Regions from separate parts of the Pseudomonas sp. MH9.2 genome, predicted to be linked through region 3. Evidence: predicted binding sites of a transcription regulator. Region 3 holds the regulator's gene; each other region holds the start of a gene.
What was found. Region 3 encodes sigma-54, which starts transcription at its own class of promoters, with help from an activator protein. Its sites were predicted from a motif close to ANTGGCATNNANNTTGCTNT; they were not measured.
Positions count from the first base shown of each region.

Region 1 (6,665 bases), 2.7 Mb from region 3:
CAGTGCCAGGCCGACGAGCGCCACGCGTTTGACAACCCAACGCGTCTCCTGCTGGATCGGTGTGGCCTCGACTACGATCCCCGCGAGCGATTGGCCGATGCGCCCCAGCGCGCTGCGCTCGCCAGTAGCGATAACCCGCCCACGCGCAGTGCCGCGCGTGACCAGCGTGCCCGAAAAGGCCCGCGACAGATCCGCTGTATCCTGTGCGATGGCCCTATCGTCATCGATCACGTTCAAAGGCGACGCATGCTTGTCCACCGATGCCGACTCTCCTGTCAGCAGTGACTCGTCGACCGCGAAGTTCGGTGCGTCGATGAGTTGCAGGTCGGCAGGCACCCGGTCGCCTTCAGCGAGAAGCACGATGTCGCCCAGCACCAGCTCTCTGGCCGCGATCCGGCGTATTAGGCCGTCGCGCTGGACCTGGGCTTGCGGGCTGGACAGATCGCGCAGAGCGTCCAGCGAGCGCTCGCTGCGCCGCTGCTGGACAAAGCTCATGCCCATGACCACAAAGACGAAGCCCAGAAGCATCAAGGCTTCCTGGGCATCCCCCAGCACCATGTAGAGCGCCCCACACGCCAGCAACAGCAGAAACATCGGCTCAGTCGCGACCTGGCGAACCAGACGCAGCACGCTTCGTGGTTGCGAAACCGGCATCTCGTTCGGGCCATCCCGGCCAAGACGAAGTTGGGCCTCACACTCGCTCAGGCCCACCTCAGCAGTGGCGTTCGCCTCCAGAGGCGAGAAATCTTTCATCGTATGTCCTGTTTAACAGGCCTTTCATGATTAAGGTCGGGTCGGGAACACGGATCGACACTCACGACAATAAACACACCCGAAGTCAGCCGTGCGGCGGTCTCGAAACGCGGGTGTCTGTGGGGGGTAGTTGTCGTGCTTGATCTGACCATCCGCTTGACTCTACTCGTGTTCAGAGTTTGCGTCCGTGCGTCACGTGAACATATATCGGGTGACCGTGAGTGGCTTGATTTGGGTCAAAAAAAGCAAGGGTGCATGGAGTAAGTGGACTCATGACTGCGGAGTGCTAAAGTCGGCACTTTCAGAACGAGGAAGCATAATGCGGATGCTCATAGCTGCCCTGACCTTGGGGATGTTGGCGGGATGTACAGCGCCGGCCATGAATGAGGCCAGATCCCAAGGCCCGTACAAGACGTTTTTATCTCAGAAGTCAGGCGAGCTCGTCGCCCAATGTATCCAGTTCGCCTGGCAGGATGAGTCAGTTTTTGGCGTAGAGGGTGATGCGTTTATACATTCCGGTAGCCAGAAAGAACTCACGGTCTACACAAGGGGCTCGGAGTACTTCGTTGATGTGCTCAGTGGAGCGTCCGGCACAACTGTCAATTATTACCAGGCACTGAGTAATTCGATTGCAGAGCGCAGGCTTAGCGCGCTGGCGACCTGCCTCTAAACATTGACGTCAGGTTAAAGGGGATTTAGTTACATCAGATCCCCTGCAAGGAAAATTAAAAGAACGCCCTCCGCTTTACCCCTACCAACCTCGATTTTCAGGCATCGGTCAATGCGACATTCCTCTTAGCGTCCTGTCACATGATTGTCATGTCATTGTTTCCTAATGCGTTTCAAAATATTGCACAGATAAAGGCGTTGACCGCCAGCATCGCAATACTGCCGTTTGAGTAGCTGATCGGCAGTTTGAATACCCCTGTGAACGAGACCCATGATGATCAAGAAACTGCACAAACCCATTGTCGGCGCCATATTGGGCAGCGTAGTGATGTCTGCTCAAGCGGATTTTATCGACGACAGCCATGCCGACCTTACGTTGCTCAATCGCTACCTTAATCAGCAGGGTCGCGGTATAGATGGCAATAACAATCCTAGTAAAGCAGCCAAAAGCTACCGGGACTGGGGGCAGGGCTTTCAGCTCAACTTCAAGTCTGGCTACACCGAAGGCGCCGTTGGCGTTGGTCTGGATGTTGAGGGCTTCTATGGCCTCAAACTCGACTCCGGCGGCGACCTGAACGACAAGAGCAATCAAAGCCGTTACCCTGGTAGCATGTTCCCGCTGGATAACGGCAAGTCCGCCAATGACTTCGCCGTGCTGACCCCTACCCTCAAAATGCGCTTCCTTAAAGATGAGTTGCGTGTGGGCGGGCTGTATCAAAACAACCCGATGCTGGCCAATACCGATGGGCGTCTGTACCACCAGACCAATACCGGGGCGCAGTTGGTTTCCAAGGATTTGTCAGACTTCACCTTTACCGGTGGCGATATCATTCGGACGAAAATCCGCAACGAAACCAACGACAGTGGCATGATCACCGGTGGCGGCGCCAAACTCAGTGATCGCTTCCTCTATGGCGGCGCCGATTACACGGGCATTGCCGACACCACATTGAGCCTGTGGTACTCCAACCTGCAGGATTACTATCAGCAAGCCTTTATCGGTGCCAAGCACATCACTCAACTACCCGTCGGTAGCCTCGCCAGTGATTTCCGTGGTTACCGCAGCCTGGGCATAGGCGGCAACGCCAATGGCGACAGTGACTTTGCAACCAATGGCTACTACGGTAATGGCCTGAGCAAAGGGCGGATCAACCAGTCGACTATTAGCTTGATGGAAAGCTATAGCCTGGCAGGCCACACCTTAGGTTTGGGCCTTCAGAAAAACACCGGCGACAGCGACTTCCCTTATCTGGACTCAGGCCTGAACAGCGGTGACGCCCGTCAGGGACCGGGTGCGGGCGCTGACACCCCAGCGCTGACCAACATGCAATTGAACAAGTTCCAACACGCCGGCGAGCGTACTTGGCTTGCGCAGTACAAGTATGATTTTGGCCAGTTGGGCGTCAAAGGATTGGGCTTCGCAGCCACTTATGCCCATGGTGATCAGATCAGAGTGGCCAGCGGTGGTGACAGCGAATGGGAACGCAACCTTGCGTTGAGCTACCAAGTGCCTGAGGGGAAACTGAAGGGCCTGGGTGTTACCTGGAAGAACGCCAGGGCCAACCCGAGTATTACCGGGCAGACCCTGCAGGACGAAAATCGCTTCTACGTGAGCTATATCGTACCGCTGTGGTAATACACAGCCAGGCATGAACGCTGTCAAGGCGACGTAATCCGGCTTACCCATGCTTCGCGTGGGTAAGCCGCCTTAAAATGAACAGGTTGACTGTTGGCGCAACCGCGAAAACTCCCGCTCGAAAAGCAAGGAATCCTTGAAGAGGCATTCGTCGAATTCAAATCCACTGGGCTTTGCCTCATACTCTGCGCTGAGATATGACGATACCAGCACCTTGACCTCACGAATCCCCCCAAGGAGCCCGATACGCTGATGCTGCCTTCCCCCCTTAAAATCCTTACCAATCCCGCGCGGCTGCACACACAGAAATGGCGTGGGCGCGTTGGCCTGTGCCTGGTTGCCGGTCTCTCGGTATTGGCAGGCATGACGGATGCGATCGGTTTTATGGCAACCGGTGACTTCGTATCGTTCATGAGCGGCAACACCACCCGCCTGGCCGTGGCCATAAGCGAAGGCGACTTCGGGCTTATGCTGCGACTGCTTATCGTCGTTGCCACGTTTATCGGCGGCAATACACTGGGCATTGTCGTAAGCCGAATGACGGGGCGACGCGCCCTTCCCTTGCTGCTGTGCATCGCTGCGTTGTTATCCGCTGCGGCAGCCTTGCCATTGACCGCTCAACTGCCAGCACTGTTGGCCGCTATTATCGCCATGGGCATGCTCAACGCCGCCGTCGAAGAGGTCAATGGCTTCCCTATTGGCCTGACTTACGTGACAGGCGCACTCTCACGATTCGGCAGAGGATTAGGCCGGTGGATGCTGGGAGAGCGAAGAAATGGATGGCGAGTTCAGTTGATACCCTGGACCGGCATGTTTGCAGGTGCGGTGATCGGCGCCCTGCTTGAGCAGCAACTGGGTATGAAAGCTCTATTGTTCAGCGGCTTGCTTTCTGCCGTTTTGGGGTTTGCCGCACTGAAAATCCCACGCCGCTGGCAACTGGCTTATATGCCTAAATAAGGGTAATCAGCACTCCCCCCGCTTTTCCAGACTGCGCAGCAGCTTGCAGGGGGCATGGTCATACCATGACGACTCTATTGCCCACGACCTACATTGCCCCAAATAAGGGAACCGGGAAACTTATCCGCACCCTTCTGGTTCAATGTACTCATTAGCATATGACCCGATCATGTTTCCCGGTGCGTAGAGAGCACCTGAAAAAGACCCGCTGTGTAGCGCTTCAACCCTCCTCCGCTTAGCGATCTCTGGATAGAAAGACGTCCATCCGACACTGGCATGAAACCTGCTTTAGTCCTGACAAACCTGTAGAAATCTCCTATAGGACGTCCAGGCGTGGTCACCGACGACCACCTTCCAGTACTGGCGCAGGACGGGTGAACCAGGCAGCGCGGCTTCGGTTAATCACCCCACCACACATCCATGAATACCAGGCAAAGACGCCTGGAGCCGTCACACGGCTCCAGGCGTTTTTTTTGCTTTTTTTTCTGGCCATGCCACGGCAGCGGCTTCGACTGAGGAAAGGTTATGAACGCAACCGCCACCCCGATCAAGAGCGAAACACTGGTCGTCATCGGCAACGGCATGGTCGGCCATCATTGCGTCGAGCAGTTGATCGAGCATGGCGCGCTCGCCCACTATCACGTGCATGTGTTCGGTGAGGAGCGGCAGCGTGCCTACGACCGCGTCCACCTCTCAGAGTACTTCGGCGGTCGTGATGCAGAGTCCCTCGCACTTGGTGAGGCCGATCTGTATGCCCGCCACGGTGTGCAGCTGCACCTCGGCGTGCAAGTGCTCGACATCGACCGCGAGCGCAAGGAAGTAGTCACCAGCGCCAGACGCCAGGCTTATGACCGATTGGTGCTGGCCACCGGCTCCTATCCCTTTGTGCCGCCGATCCCCGGTGCCGAAGGCCGCTCCCGGTTGGTCTACCGTACTCTGGACGACCTAGACGCCATCCGCGAGGCGGCTACCAATGCCCGACGTGGCGTGGTGGTAGGTGGCGGCCTGCTCGGCCTTGAAGCCGCCAATGCACTGAAGTCCCTGGGGCTGGAAGCCCATGTCGTTGAATTCGCCCCACAACTGATGCCGGTGCAACTGGACGCCTCAGGTGGCGAAGCACTGCGGGCACGGATCGAGACCCTGGGCGTCGGTGTGCACCTTTCGCGAGCGACCCAGGAGATCGTTATCGGTGAAGAGTATGCCTACCGCATGAACTTCAACGGTGGCGAATTCCTTGAAACCGACCTGATCGTATTCTCTGCCGGGATCCGCCCGCAGGACGCTATCGGCCGTAGCGCCGGGCTGGACGTGGCACCGCGTGGCGGCCTGGTCGTGGACAATCATTGCCGCACCAGCGACCCCTACATCTTCGCCATCGGCGAGTGTGCGTCCTGGAACGGCAGCATCTTTGGTCTGGTCGCGCCGGGCTACAGCATGGCGCGTAACGTTGCCGCGCAACTCGCGGGTCAGCATTACGACCCCTTTACCGGCGCAGACATGTCGACCAAGCTCAAGCTGCTGGGCGTTGATGTCGGTTCTATCGGCGACGCTCACGCGGCGACTCCCGGCGCCAAGAGCTACCGCTTTATCGACGAGGCCAGCGCCAGCTATCGCCGCCTGGTGGTCTCTGCCGATGGCAAGCATGTGCTGGGCGCGGTACTGATCGGCGATAACAGCTATTACGACACCTTGCTGCAATACGCGCAGAACGGCATAGCGCTGCCCAAGGACCCGTCCAGCCTGATCCTGCCGCTGTCAGACGGCGCACCGACACTCGGTGCCGATGCGCTGCCGGACACCGCCACTATTTGCTCCTGCCATAACGTTACCAAGGGCGCGGTGTGCTGTGCGGTCGACGCAGGTTGCACCGACCTCGGCGAACTCAAGGGCAAGACCAAGGCAGGCACTGGCTGCGGCGGTTGCAGCGCACTGCTCAAGCAGGTCTTCGAGCACGAGCTCAGTGCCCGTGGCGTCGCCGTCGACAAAAGCCTCTGCGAGCACTTCGCCCATACCCGTCAGGAACTGTACGCCCTGGTACGGGTGGAAGGCATCATTAGCTTCGACGAAATGCTCGCCAAACATGGACGTGGCCACACCGGCTGCGATATCTGCAAACCCGCTGTGGGCTCGATTCTCGCCTCATGCTGGAACCAGCCGATCATGGACCCATTGTTGGTGCACCTGCAGGACACCAACGACACATTCATGGCCAACATGCAGAAGAACGGCACCTATTCGATCATCCCGCGCATCGCCGCCGGCGAAATCACCCCGGACAAGTTGATCGCCCTGGGCGCTGTCGCGAAGAAATACGACCTCTACACCAAGATCACTGGCGGCCAGCGCATCGATCTGTTCGGCGCCCAATTGCATCAGTTGCCGGACATCTGGGGCGAACTGATCGAGGCCGGTTTCGAGACCGGACACGGCTACGGCAAGTCATTGCGTACGGTCAAATCCTGCGTCGGCAGCACATGGTGTCGTTATGGCGTTCAGGACAGCGTGAGCATGGCGCTGCTCCTGGAGAACCGCTACAAGGGCCTGCGCGCACCGCATAAATTCAAGCTTGCGGTTTCCGGCTGCACCCGCGAATGCGCCGAGGCGCAGAGCAAGGACGTTGGGGTGATCGCTACCGAGAAAGGCTGGAATC
Region 1 is NZ_CP133784.1:5,199,571-5,206,235, reverse strand. Features, by position in the region: gene RHM55_RS23965 (cation-translocating P-type ATPase) at 1-753, opposite strand, end outside; gene RHM55_RS23960 (hypothetical protein) at 1,073-1,423, shown strand; gene RHM55_RS23955 (OprD family outer membrane porin) at 1,697-3,058, shown strand; gene RHM55_RS23950 (YoaK family protein) at 3,311-4,015, shown strand; gene nirB (nitrite reductase large subunit NirB) at 4,541-6,665, shown strand, end outside.
Region 1: nirB (nitrite reductase large subunit NirB) is a predicted target of sigma-54. The motif match lies at 4,286-4,305, and genes of this name have one in related genera.

Region 2 (6,665 bases), 1.1 Mb from region 3:
GTTGGTCGCCATGTTTCAGGCTGCGACGCAGATTAACGAGCAGACGTTGAGCTTTCTGCCCCGTCTATTGGTGATGCTGATCACCCTGATCGTCGTGGGGCCCTGGCTGGTTCGGGTGTTCATGGAGTACATCCTGTCGCTGTACGGCAGTATTCCGCAGTTGATCGGTTAGCAACGTGCCCTCCGTGCTTGCCCTGACTGACGCGCAGATCGGGACGTGGGTAGCGAGTTTCATGCTGCCGTTGTTCCGGGTCGCGGCGGTCCTGATGACCATGCCGATCTTTGGCACGACGCTGGTGCCAAAGCGTGTGCGTCTGTATTTCTCGGTGGCGATTACCGTCGTGATTGCCCCCGGTCTTCCGCCGATTCCCGAGGTCCATGCGCTGGATTTGAGCGCGCTACTGCTGATTGGTGAGCAGATCATCATCGGTGCAATGCTGGGCTTGTCCCTGCAATTGTTTTTTCAGGCGTTCGTTATCGCCGGGCAGATTGTTGCGACGCAAATGGGCATGAGCTTCGCGTCGATGGTTGACCCGACCAACGGTGTATCAGTGGCGGTGGTCGGGCAGTTTTTTACCATGCTGGTGACCTTGCTGTTTCTGTCCATGAATGGCCATTTGGTGGTCTTCGAAGTACTGGTGGAGAGCTTTACCACGTTGCCTGTCGGCAGTGGGCTGGATCTCACGCACATTTGGGAACTGGTTGGTCGTATGGGCTGGGTATTGGGCGCCGGCTTGCTGCTGGTCTTGCCGGCCGTTACTGCGTTGCTGGTGGTGAACGTTGCATTTGGGGTCATGACGCGTGCTGCGCCGCAGTTGAATATCTTCTCAATTGGCTTTCCGCTTACGTTGGTGCTGGGCATGGTGATTCTGTGGATCACTCTCGGCGATATTCTCAATCAGTATCAACCGCTGGCGGTGGAAGCCTTGCAGTTGCTACGCAGTCTGGTCAGGGCCCGCTGAGATGGCTGAGAACGAGAATGGCCAGGACAAAACAGAAGACCCCACGTCCAAACGGCTCAAGGAATCGCGTGACAAGGGTGAGACGGCCCGCTCCAAAGAACTGAATACACTGGTCATCATGATGGCGGGTGCAGGCGGATTGCTGGCGTTTGGTGGCCAGCTGGCGGAAATGATGCTCGGGTTGATGCGGGTCAATTTCACGCTTTCGCGTGAAGTGATCATGGATGACCATTATATGGGCCTGTATTTTCTCAACGCCGGCAAAGCGGCGCTGGTTGCCATCCAGCCGCTGATGCTGATCATGGTTCTGGCGGCGCTCATCGGCCCCATCTCGCTGGGAGGCTGGCTGTTTTCTACTGACACGATGGTGCCCAAGTTCAGTCGAATGAATCCGCTTTCCGGGATCAAGCGCATGTTTTCCGTTCAGGCATTGGTCGAGCTGGTCAAAGCGTTTGCCAAGTTTTTCATCATCCTGATGGTGGCGTTGGTGGTGCTGTCCAAGGACCGGGGGGATCTGGTCTCCATCGCCCATGAGCCATTGGAGTTGGCGATCGTCCACAGTGTGCAGGTGGTGGGCTGGAGTGCGTTATGGATGGCGTGTGGGTTGATCATTATCGCTGCGGTGGATGTACCGTTTCAGCTCTGGGAAAGCCATAAAAAGCTGTTGATGACGAAGCAGGAGGTGCGTGACGAGCACCGAGACAGTGATGGGCGGCCAGAGGTCAAACAGCGGATTCGTCAGTTGCAGCGTGAAATGTCACAGCGACGAATGATGGCGAAGATCCCTGATGCCGACGTGATCATCACCAACCCGACGCACTTTGCCGTGGCGCTCAAATATGATCCAGAGCAAGGTGGGGCGCCGATGTTGCTGGCCAAGGGCAGTGATTTTCTGGCGTTGAAGATTCGGGAAATCGGCGCCGAGCACAACATACTCCTCCTTGAATCACCGGCTTTGGCGCGTTCGATTTATTACTCCACCGATCTGGATCAGGAAATTCCTGCTGGCCTGTACCTCGCAGTAGCGCAGGTATTGGCATACGTCTATCAAATCCGCCAGCATCGCGCAGGCAAGGGCAAGCGCCCGGACCCATTGGGCGATATGCCTATCCCAGGCGATTTGCGACGTGATTCATGAGCCTGCGTACAAGTTTGCGCAACAAACCCATAGTTGGAAAGCTTCTTGCACTGACCTTGCTACGTCGCTTGATGGCGTCAAAAGTTTGATTTAGCAGGCAGGAAAAGAATTGGTGGATCGCTCTCAATTAATCAACGCTGCACGCAGCAACCTGCTGGGCCTGGGTCGTGGGCAGCTGGGTGTACCGTTGCTGCTGTTGGTCATGTTGGCAATGATGATGTTGCCGATGCCGCCATTCCTGCTCGATGTGTTTTTCACGTTCAACATCGCGCTGTCGATCGTCGTCCTGCTGGTTTGCGTGTACGCCCTGCGGCCACTGGACTTCTCTGTATTCCCCACCATTTTGCTGGTTGCCACGTTGTTGCGGCTGGCGCTGAACGTGGCGTCGACCCGGGTGGTCATGCTTCACGGTCAAGACGGTCACGCTGCCGCCGGTAAGGTGATCCAGGCCTTTGGTGAGGTGGTGATCGGCGGTAATTACGTGGTGGGTATCGTAGTTTTCGCGATTTTGATGATCATCAACTTTGTTGTTGTGACCAAGGGTGCCGGGCGGATTTCCGAAGTAAGTGCCCGCTTTACCCTCGACGCGATGCCCGGCAAGCAGATGGCTATCGACGCAGACCTCAACGCAGGCCTGATCGATCAGCCCCAGGCAAAACATCGTCGACTGGAAGTCGCCCAGGAAGCCGAGTTCTACGGTTCGATGGACGGCGCCAGTAAATTCGTGCGCGGCGATGCGATTGCCGGGCTGCTGATTTTGTTCATCAACCTGATTGGCGGCGTGGCTGTCGGTATTTTCCAGCACAACATGTCCTTTGCCGATGCCGGCAAGGTTTACGCGCTGTTGACCATTGGTGACGGTTTGGTGGCGCAATTGCCATCACTGCTGCTGTCCACCGCCGCGGCAATCATGGTGACCCGTGCGTCCGGCTCGGAAGAGATGGGCAAACAGATCAATCGGCAGATGTTCGCCTCGCCCAAGGCGCTGGCGGTGGCCGCGGGCTTGATGATAGTCATGGGGTTAGTGCCGGGCATGCCCCACTTGTCCTTTATCAGTCTGGGGCTGGTGGCCGCTGGAGTTGCTTATCTGCTTTGGAAAAAGCAGAGCATGGTCAAGGTCAATGCGTTGCAAGAGGTCCAGCGCCAGCAGGATCTCTTGCCTTCGCCAACGCGAGCTCAGGACTCGAAAGAACTGGGTTGGGATGATGTCACAGCCATCGACATGATCGGCCTGGAAGTAGGCTACCGCTTGATTCCGTTGGTGGATCGCAATCAAGGCGGTCAGCTCCTGGCACGGATCAAGGGCGTGCGTAAAAAGCTTTCCCAAGAGTTGGGCTTTTTGATGCCGACCGTGCATATCCGCGACAACCTTGATCTGGCGCCCAGCGCCTATCGTCTGACACTGATGGGCGTCACCCTGGCTGAGGCCGAGATTTACCCTGATCGCGAACTGGCGATCAATCCGGGTCAGGTCTTTGGTACGCTCAACGGGATCACCGCCAAGGACCCAGCGTTCGGTCTGGAGGCAGTGTGGATCGAAGTCAGCCTGCGCAGTCAGGCGCAATCGCTCGGTTACACCGTGGTGGATGCCAGCACAGTGGTGGCGACTCACCTCAATCAGATTCTGTACAAGCATTCTCATGAGCTGATTGGCCATGAAGAAGTGCAGCAATTGATGCAGTTATTGGCCAAAAGCTCGCCCAAACTGGCCGAAGAGCTGGTACCAGGTGTTCTTTCGCTCTCGGCATTGCTCAAGGTGTTGCAGGCGTTGCTGGCTGAACACGTCCCTGTCAGGGATATCCGCAGCATTGCCGAAGCCATCGCTAACGCTGCACCTCGGAGTCAAGATACTGCCGCGCTGGTCGCAGCGGTGCGCGTCGGACTGTGTCGCGCTATCGTCCAAAGCATTGTAGGGGCTGAGCCGGAGCTGCCTGTCATTACCCTTGAGCCAAGATTGGAACAAATATTGCTAAATAGTCTTCAGAAGGCTGGTCAGGGTCAGGAAGAGGGCGTTCTTCTCGAGCCGAGCATGGCTGAAAAGCTCCAGCGTTCGTTGATTGATGCTGCTCAGCGCCAGGAAATGCAGGGGCAGCCAGTGATTTTGTTAGTCGCAGGCCCGGTTCGCGCCATGCTGTCACGATTTGGACGGTTGGCTGTACCGAACATGCATGTTCTGGCGTATCAGGAAATTCCTGACAATAAGCAAGTCACAATCGTCGCGACTGTCGGGCCCAACGGCTGAGGTAGTGAGTCATGCAAGTTAAGCGTTTTTTCGCCGCCGACATGCGTCAAGCCATGAAATTGGTCCGTGATGAATTGGGCGCTGATGCCGCCATCATTGGCAACCGGCGGATTGCCGGTGGTGTAGAGCTGACTGCTGCCCTGGATTACAAACTTTCCGCGCTGGCACCGCGTGTGCCGAACATTGAACTCGAAGACGAACTGCGCAAAACCCAATCTCGCATCGTCTCTGCTCAGGCTGAACTCGGCACCCGTGGCGATAGCGATTCATCGATCAATCGCCAGCTTTATTCCGGCCTGCCGTTGACCGCTGGCGACTCGCACATTGAGCCGACCTTCAGCGAGCCGCCGCGTCCAGCCGCTCCGGCCACTGCCGTTGAGCCCGTCGCTGGGCAGCATGCTTATGAGTCCATGCGTTTTGAGTTGAACGGTCTGCGCGAACTGCTCGAAGTGCAACTCGGTTCGTTGGCCTGGAATCAACTGCAAGGCAGCCGTCCGCAGCAAGCCAACCTGTGGCGTCGCCTGCAACGCATTGGTCTGTCGGGTCCGTTGTCGCGGGACCTGTTGGCGATGATCACCGATATTGAAGAACCCCGTCAGGCGTGGCGCATGTTACTGGCCCACTTGGCGCGGATGATCGTGACGCCCGACGTCGAACCTCTGGAGGAGGGCGGCGTGATCGCCATGGTCGGTCCGGCAGGGATGGGCAAGACCACGACGCTGGCGAAACTGGCAGCACGGTATGTCTTGAAATATGGTCCACAAAATATTGCACTGGTGAGCATGGATAGCTATCGGATTGGCGCCCAGGAACAGCTGAAAACCCTGGGCCGTATTCTCAATGTGCCGGTCACTCATATCGACCCGGGCCAGTCGCTTGGTCAGGCGTTGGAGCCATTGGTACGCAAGCGCGTGGTCTTGATCGACACCGCCGGCCTGCAGGCAAGCGATCCAGCACTGCGCCTGCAACTGGAAAGCCTCGCAGGTCGTGGTATCAAGGCGCGTAATTATCTGGTGCTGGCAACAACCAGCCAGAAACAGGTTCTGACCGCGGCATACCACAGCTACAAACGTTGCGGTCTAGCCGGCTGCATTCTCACCAAACTGGATGAAACCGCCAGCTTGGGTGAAGTGTTAAGCCTGGCAATCAGTCATGAATTACCGGTGGCCTATCTGACGGATGGGCCACGGATACCGGATGATTTGCACTTGCCGCGCCGGCACCAATTGGTGAGTCGAGCGGTCAGTGTGCAAATGCAGGAAGAGCCGAGCGAGGAAGCTATGGCGGATATGTTCGCGGATCTTTATCACAGCCCGAACAAAAGGGTTGGGTAAAGCAAGACACTGGAATGTACCTACATCATGGTCTGCCTTGCTTTGTTCTCTCAACGAACTTGCAGTCAGTAATGTGGCCTCGGTCTAAGCAACACAAGGTAAAGAAATAACATGGGCAGCATGCATCCCGTACAGGTTATCGCGGTGACCGGTGGCAAAGGTGGCGTCGGCAAGACCAACGTGTCAGTGAACTTATCACTGGCTCTGGCTGAGCTCGGTCGGCGCGTCATGCTGCTGGATGCCGACCTGGGTCTGGCTAATGTCGATGTGTTACTCGGCTTGACCCCCAAACGCACCCTCGCCGACGTTATCGAAGGACGCTGCGAGCTTCGCGATGTGCTGCTTCAGGGGCCGGGCGGGATTCGTATCGTGCCGGCTGCGTCCGGCACCCAAAGCATGGTTCACCTGACGGCAGCACAACATGCCGGTCTGATCCAGGCCTTCAGCGACATCGGCGATAACCTCGATGTACTGGTGATCGACACGGCTGCGGGCATCGGTGAATCGGTCGTCAGCTTCGTGCGCGCGGCCCAGGAAGTATTGCTGGTGGTGTGTGATGAGCCGACCTCGATCACCGATGCTTACGCGCTGATCAAACTGCTCAACCGCGATTACGGGATGAACCGCTTCCGGGTGCTTGCCAACATGGCACAAAGCCCTCAGGAAGGCCGCAATCTGTTCGCCAAGTTGACCAAGGTCACTGACCGCTTCCTGGATGTCGCCCTACAATACGTCGGCGCCGTGCCTTATGACGAATGCGTACGTAAAGCCGTGCAGAAGCAGCGCGCCGTATATGAAGCGTTCCCGCGTTCCAAGTGCTCCCTAGCGTTCAAAGCTATCGCACAGAAAGTTGACACTTGGCCGTTGCCGGCCAACCCGCGCGGGCATCTGGAATTTTTCGTTGAGCGGCTCGTACATCCAGCGAGTGCAGGACCGGTGCTATGACAGCCAGCGGCTATCGCATGTACAGCAAGGTGTCAAAAGACTCC
Region 2 is NZ_CP133784.1:1,186,994-1,193,658, reverse strand. Features, by position in the region: gene fliQ (flagellar biosynthesis protein FliQ) at 1-172, shown strand, start outside; gene fliR (flagellar biosynthetic protein FliR) at 234-962, shown strand; gene flhB (flagellar biosynthesis protein FlhB) at 964-2,100, shown strand; gene flhA (flagellar biosynthesis protein FlhA) at 2,213-4,342, shown strand; gene flhF (flagellar biosynthesis protein FlhF) at 4,354-5,676, shown strand; gene fleN (flagellar synthesis regulator FleN) at 5,788-6,621, shown strand; gene fliA (RNA polymerase sigma factor FliA) at 6,618-6,665, shown strand, end outside.
Region 2: flhA (flagellar biosynthesis protein FlhA) is a predicted target of sigma-54. The motif match lies at 2,133-2,152, and genes of this name have one in related genera.

Region 3 (6,665 bases):
TTGGGTGCGCGCCCGGTACCGACGTGTGAAGTTCCGGTGTTGTTCGCTGCGGAATTGGCGGGCAGCTTGTTTGGCCATCTTTTGTCCGCCATTTCCGGCGGCAATCTGTATCGCAAATCATCCTTTCTGGAAGGAGCGATGGGGCAGCGCCTGTTTCCTGAATGGCTGACTCTCGACGAACGGCCGCACCTGATGCGCGCCATGGGGAGCTCGGCGTTCGACGGTGATGGCTTGGCAACCTATGCCAAACCATTTGTGGAGAATGGCGATTTAGTGTCCTACGTTCTGGGTACTTACTCAGGCCGCAAGCTAGGTTTGCCGAGTACAGCCAACTCAGGCGGCGTGCATAACCTGTTCGTCACCCACGGTGTGGAAGATCAGGCAGCGCTGCTGCGCCGCATGGGTCGCGGCTTGCTGGTCACTGAGTTGATGGGCAGTGGTTTGAATATGGTCACCGGCGACTACTCTCGTGGCGCGGCAGGCTTTTGGGTCGAGAACGGCGAAATCCAGTTCCCGGTTCAGGAAGTCACCATCGCCGGCAACCTGCGCGACATGTTCAAACAAATCGTCGCCGTCGGCAGCGATCTCGAACTGCGCAGCAATATCCGCACAGGCTCTGTGTTGATCGAGCGCATGACGGTTGCGGGTAGCTGATCTGCATTAAAAAAGGCGCTTCATGCTCGCTGCACGAAGCGCCTTAATCTTAATGTACGAGCGGCCTCAATACGCGGCACTGTCACACAGTAAACTCGGTCGAGGTAGGCGCTGACTTGTCTGCGAATAAGCCCGGCACGGGCTTCCGGCAGGTTTGGGTTTGACCTGGGGTCTACAGATTTACGAAAGCTCACCTCTCGTATTCCAATCACATAGATTTTTTTAATAGCTCCAGGCCTGCCCGCGAATGAGTCAATACGGTCCGTCGCCTGCTGTCACTCGCCTTCATCAAACCGATTGTTGATCAGCTCAATCAAGTCTTCGAGTGCTGCCTGTTCGTCTTCGCCTTCAGTATGCAGGTGGATATCGGTGCCTTTTCCTGCTGCCAGCATCATCACGGCCATGATGCTTTTGCCGTCGACCATGCTGTCGGGCGCGCGACCTACTCTGATCTGGCAGGGGAATCTTCCGGCGACGCCGACGAATTTAGCGGCGGCGCGCGCGTGCAAGCCAAGCTTGTTGATGATAGTGATTTGACGAACGGGCATCGCGATGAGGGTCCTTTCAGCTGAGGTCGCGGTGGCGGACCTGAACGTTCTTGAGGGATTGTTGCAAGACCTGACCCAGGCGCTCGGTCAGGTAGACAGAGCGGTGGTGCCCGCCGGTGCAGCCAATGGCAATAGTCACGTAGGCGCGGTTGCTGGCTGCAAAGCGTGGCAACCATTTGTTCAGGTACGCGTAGATGTCCTGGAACATCTCTTCTACATCCGGCTGTGCCGCCAAATAATCGGCCACGGGCTGGTCGAGCCCGGACAGTTCGCGCAACTCCGGCTTCCAGTAGGGATTGGGCAGGCAGCGCACATCGAATACCAGATCAGCATCTACTGGCATGCCACGTTTGAAACCAAACGACTCAACCAGAAACGCGGTGCCTGGCTCCGGCTTGTTCAGCAGGCGCAGTTTGAGCATGTCACGTAGTTGATAGAGGTTCAGGTGCGTGGTGTTGATTTTCAGATCGGCCAGATCGATGATCGGCCCAAGCAGGTTGCTCTCGTCACGTATCGCTTCGGCAAGCGAGCGGTTGGTGCTGCTCAGGGGGTGGCGACGACGGGTTTCAGAGAATCGTTTTAGCAGGGTCTCTTCATCGGCGTCGAGGTACAGCACATCGCATTGGATGTGGCGGCTGCGGACCTCTTCCAGTAATTCGGGAAAACGCGACAGATGGCTCGGCAGATTGCGCGCGTCGATGGACACGGCGACCAGCGGCTGAGCCAGTTCGGTATGAATCAGGGCACGTTCAGCCAGCTCCGGGAGCAGGCCTGCAGGCAGGTTGTCGATGCAATAGAAGCCGTTGTCTTCCAGTACATCCAGTGCTGTGCTCTTGCCGGAGCCGGATCGGCCGCTGACGATGATCATGCGCATCATTAATGACCGTTCTGCACGTCCAGCACCACTTGATAAAGCGCTTCATCGCTTTGGGCGCTGCGTAGGCGGTCGCGCACATCGGCGCGGTCGAGCATGCTGGCTATCTGGCGCAGCAGCTCCAGGTGTTCGTCGGTGGCGGCTTCCGGGACTAGAAGGACAAAAAGCAGGTCTACAGGCCTGCCGTCGATGGCGTCAAAATCTACGGGGGTGTCGAGGTGCAGGAGGGCGCTGATGGGCATTGGGCAGCCCGCCAGCCGGCAATGCGGGATGGCGATGCCATTGCCGAAACCGGTCGAGCCGAGTTTTTCGCGGGCAATAAGGCTCGTGAGTACCAAGTCCGAATCAAGCTCCGTTTCACGGCCGATCAGTTTGGCAACTTGCTCAAGAACATTTTTTTTACTGCTGCTCGGCACGTTCACGAGTGAACGGCCGGCAGTCAGGATATTTTCAAGTCGGATCATGGGTTGTGGGTGTTAGCGAGCAGTCGCACCTTTCAGGATGTTCTGCTGCTTTTCCTTATGCTTGAGCAATTGTCGGTCCAGCTTGTCAGTGAGTAGGTCGATTGCCGCATACATGTCGTCATGTTCTGCGTTAGCGACCACCTCTCCACCGTGGATGTGCAGTGTGGCTTCGATTTTCTGTTTCAGTTTCTCGACTGCCATCGTTACCTGCACATTGGTAATCTTGTCAAAGTGCCCTTCGAGCTTCTTGAATTTGAGCTCGATGTATTCGCGCAGGGGCTTGGTCACTTCCAATTGGTGTCCACTGATGTTGACTTGCATACAGCGTCTCCTTCGTTGCCAGTACATAAAGAGGCAGGCTTGAATGCCTACCACTGGAACGCTACGGCGTACGGCCACCCTTACATCAATCGCTTGCGTTCGCTTGAAGGTGCTATCCCAAGTGATTCGCGGTATTTAGCGACCGTGCGCCGAGCTACCTGAATGCCTTGTGCCTCCAGTAAACCAGCGATCTTGCTGTCACTCAACGGCTTTTTCTGATTTTCCGCAGCTACCAGTTTTTTGATGATCGCGCGAATGGCCGTGGACGAACACTCTCCGCCCTCTGAGGTGCTTACGTGACTGGAAAAGAAATATTTCAGTTCGTAAATACCGCGCGGGGTATGCATGAATTTTTGCGTGGTCACACGTGAAATCGTCGATTCGTGCATGCCTACCGCTTCGGCGATGTCATGCAGAACCAAGGGTTTCATGGCTTCGTCGCCATACTCAAGAAAGCCGCGCTGGTGCTCGACGATCTGCGTGGCCACTTTCATCAGCGTTTCGTTGCGGCTCTGCAGGCTCTTGATGAACCAGCGTGCCTCTTGCAACTGATTGCGCATGAAGGTGTTGTCAGCGCTGGTGTCGGCCCTGCGGACGAACCCTGCGTATTGGGGGTTGACCCGCAGACGGGGCACGGACTCTTGATTGAGCTCTACCAGCCAGCGCTCGTTGTCTTTGCGCACGATCACGTCGGGCACAACGTATTCGGCCTCGCTCGACTCGATCTGCGAGCCTGGGCGCGGGTTGAGGCTCTGCACCAGTTCAATGACCTGGCGCAGTTCGTCTTCCTTGAGCTTCATGCGCCGCATCAGCTGAGCGTAGTCGCGGCTGCCAAGCAGGTCGATGAAGTCTCCGACCAAGCGTTGTGCCTCGGCCAGCCAGCGAGTCTTCGCGGGGAGCTGACGCAATTGCAGTGACAGGCATTCGCTCAGGTTGCGAGCGCCGATACCCGCGGGTTCGAATTGCTGGATACGGTGCAGTACTGCTTCGATTTCATCCAATTCGACATCCATTTCCGGGTCGAAGGCATCGAGGATTTCCTCAAGCGACTCGTCCAGGTAGCCCTGATTGTTGATGCAGTCGATCAGCGTGACGGCGATCAACCGATCAGTATCGGACATGGGGGCCAGATTCAATTGCCACAACAGATGGCTTTGCAGGCTCTCGCCGGCCGATGTGCGAGTGGTGAAGTCCCATTCGTCATCGTCGTTGTTGCTGCTGGGCAGGCTGCTGGCACTGGTCTGATACACGTCATCCCAAGCGGTATCAACGGGCAGCTCGTTGGGGATGCGGTCGTTCCAGTCGCCTTCTTCCAGGTTGTCCACCGTCGGGGCGGGCTCCTGGTAGGTAGGTTCCTGTACGTCAGGATTGGGTTTCTCTATGTTGTCGGCCAACGGATCGGCATTGTCGAAGTCGTCGCCTTCTTCCTGGCGTTCCAGCATAGGGTTCGACTCCAACGCTTCCTGGATTTCCTGTTGAAGGTCCAGGGTCGACAATTGGAGGAGGCGGATGGCCTGTTGCAGCTGCGGTGTCATCGTCAGCTGCTGGCCCATTCTCAGGACTAGCGATGGTTTCATGGCAGGGGCTTAACACCTTATTTCGCCGGCGCACATGCGCCATCCACTACAGGGCGCCGAAGCGCCAACTTAAGCAAATTATATGCCTGAAACCTAAGTGTTTGCCTAGAGCGTGATGACAATTAATGTTCTTGTCAGCACTGCACCCTAGCGTCCGTCGCCGATGAAGAGCGAAACACCGCAGAGCTTACAGGCGGAACTCATGGCCGAGGTAAACCTCTTTAACCAGTTGGTTAGCCAGAATGGTTTCTGAATCACCCTCAGCGATCAGTTGCCCGTCGTTGACGATGTAAGCGGTTTCACAAATATCCAGGGTGTCACGTACGTTGTGATCGGTGATCAGTACGCCGATGCCCTTGGCTTTCAAGTGATAAATGATTTGCTTGATATCGCCGACGGAAATGGGGTCGACACCGGCAAACGGTTCATCGAGCAAGATGAATTTTGGCGAAGTCGCCAGGGCGCGAGCGATTTCCACACGACGGCGTTCACCGCCGGACAGGCTCATGCCCAGGTTGTCGCGTATGTGGCTGATGTGGAACTCCTGCAGCAGGCTTTCCAGCTCCTTGCGACGCGCTGTACGGTCGAGTTCCTTGCGGGTCTCGAGGATCGCCATGATGTTATCGGCAACCGACAGTTTGCGAAAAATCGAGGCTTCCTGCGGCAGATAGCCGATCCCGGCGCGTGCGCGACCGTGCATGGGTTGATGGCTGACGTCTTGATCGTCGATCAAGACGCGACCCTGATCGGCCTGGACCAAACCTACGATCATGTAGAAACAGGTGGTTTTGCCAGCACCGTTAGGGCCAAGCAGCCCCACGATTTGCCCGCTCTCGATCGAGAGACTGACATCGCGCACAACCTGGCGACCCTTATAGCTTTTAGCCAGATGCTGGGCTTTAAGCGTCGCCATTACGGAGCCTTCTGCGGTGCGGGTTTGTTTTTCGGCTGGATGACCATGTCGATCCGCGGACGTGGTGCCGTCACCTTGGCTCCGTTGGCGCGGCCGGCATTGACGATTTGTTTCGTCGTGTCATAGACGATTTTCTCGCCTTCGGACGTATTGCCGTCGTTGATGACCTTGGCCTTGTCGATCAGGATGATCCGGTCAAGGGCGGCGAAGTACTGGATGGTCACGCCGTACGCTTGAACGATAGGCTTGTCGACGGCAGGTTTCTGTTCGTAGTAAGCAAGATTGCCAACGGCGGTAAATACGTCGACTTCACCTGTTGGCGTCCGGGTGATGGTCACGGTGTTGCCCGTGATCTTCATGGAGCCTTGGGTGATGATGACATTGCCTTTGTAGGTGGCAATGCCCTGCTTGTCATCGAGTTGCGCATCGTCAGACTGAATATGAATAGGCTGATCGCGGTCCGTCGGCAAAGCCCAGGCGCTCACGCTTCCCAGTGCTGCGCCCAAACCGAGCAAAAAAGGGAGGGTTTTAACGAGCCTCATACTGTCCTCTTACGTTGGACAGCAGGTGCATCCTGCCGTCGTTCAAATACGCTTTCATACCCGTGCCAGTGGATACGCCGCCGAAACCGTCGATTCTAACGGCTTGCTCGGTCTGCGCATATTGCTTCTGTGGGAATACAGTCATTCGACTGCTGGTAATAATCGTTGTCCGGTTTTTTTCGTCAGTGCGTGCGATACGTACTGAATCGATGAGCTCGACCTCGGTGCCGCCGGGAGACACTTCTCCCTTCTTGCTCTGGACATGCCAGGGAAAGAGGGCGCCGCGATACAGTTGCAGATCTGGATTGGTCAGCAGGGTGATGTCGGAAATCTGCACATGTTCGACCTTGTCGGCGGTCATGTCGTATTGAAGCTTGCCGTCCGGCAGGAACTGCAGGCTGTGAGCATTCATCGCATAAAAGTCGATGGCGGCCGGGTCAACGGGTGCAGCCCGCTGCTCCAGAAAGGTTTCAGGGCTGATGTTCCAGTAGCCTGCGGCCGCCAGCATCAGCGCAAGCACGCCCAGAATCAAAAACCGGCGAATCTTTTTACTCAGCATAAATGACTTCTATAAGTAGGCGGCGTGGGCCGCTTCAAGGCTGCCTTGAGCGCTAAGGATCAACTCGCAAAATTCGCGCGCCGCGCCTTCGCCGCCGCGAGCCTGAGTAATGCCGTGGGCATGTTGGCGAACAAAACTGGCCGCATTGGCGACCGCCATGCCAAGGCCAACGCGCCGAATGACAGGCAAGTCTGGCAGGTCGTCACCCAAGTA
Region 3 is NZ_CP133784.1:2,314,725-2,321,389, reverse strand. Features, by position in the region: gene pmbA (metalloprotease PmbA) at 1-654, shown strand, start outside; gene RHM55_RS10850 (HPr family phosphocarrier protein) at 930-1,202, opposite strand; gene rapZ (RNase adapter RapZ) at 1,219-2,076, opposite strand; gene ptsN (PTS IIA-like nitrogen regulatory protein PtsN) at 2,079-2,540, opposite strand; gene hpf (ribosome hibernation-promoting factor, HPF/YfiA family) at 2,553-2,861, opposite strand; gene RHM55_RS10830 (RNA polymerase factor sigma-54) at 2,942-4,438, opposite strand; gene lptB (LPS export ABC transporter ATP-binding protein) at 4,626-5,351, opposite strand; gene lptA (lipopolysaccharide transport periplasmic protein LptA) at 5,351-5,893, opposite strand; gene lptC (LPS export ABC transporter periplasmic protein LptC) at 5,880-6,452, opposite strand; gene kdsC (3-deoxy-manno-octulosonate-8-phosphatase KdsC) at 6,462-6,665, opposite strand, start outside.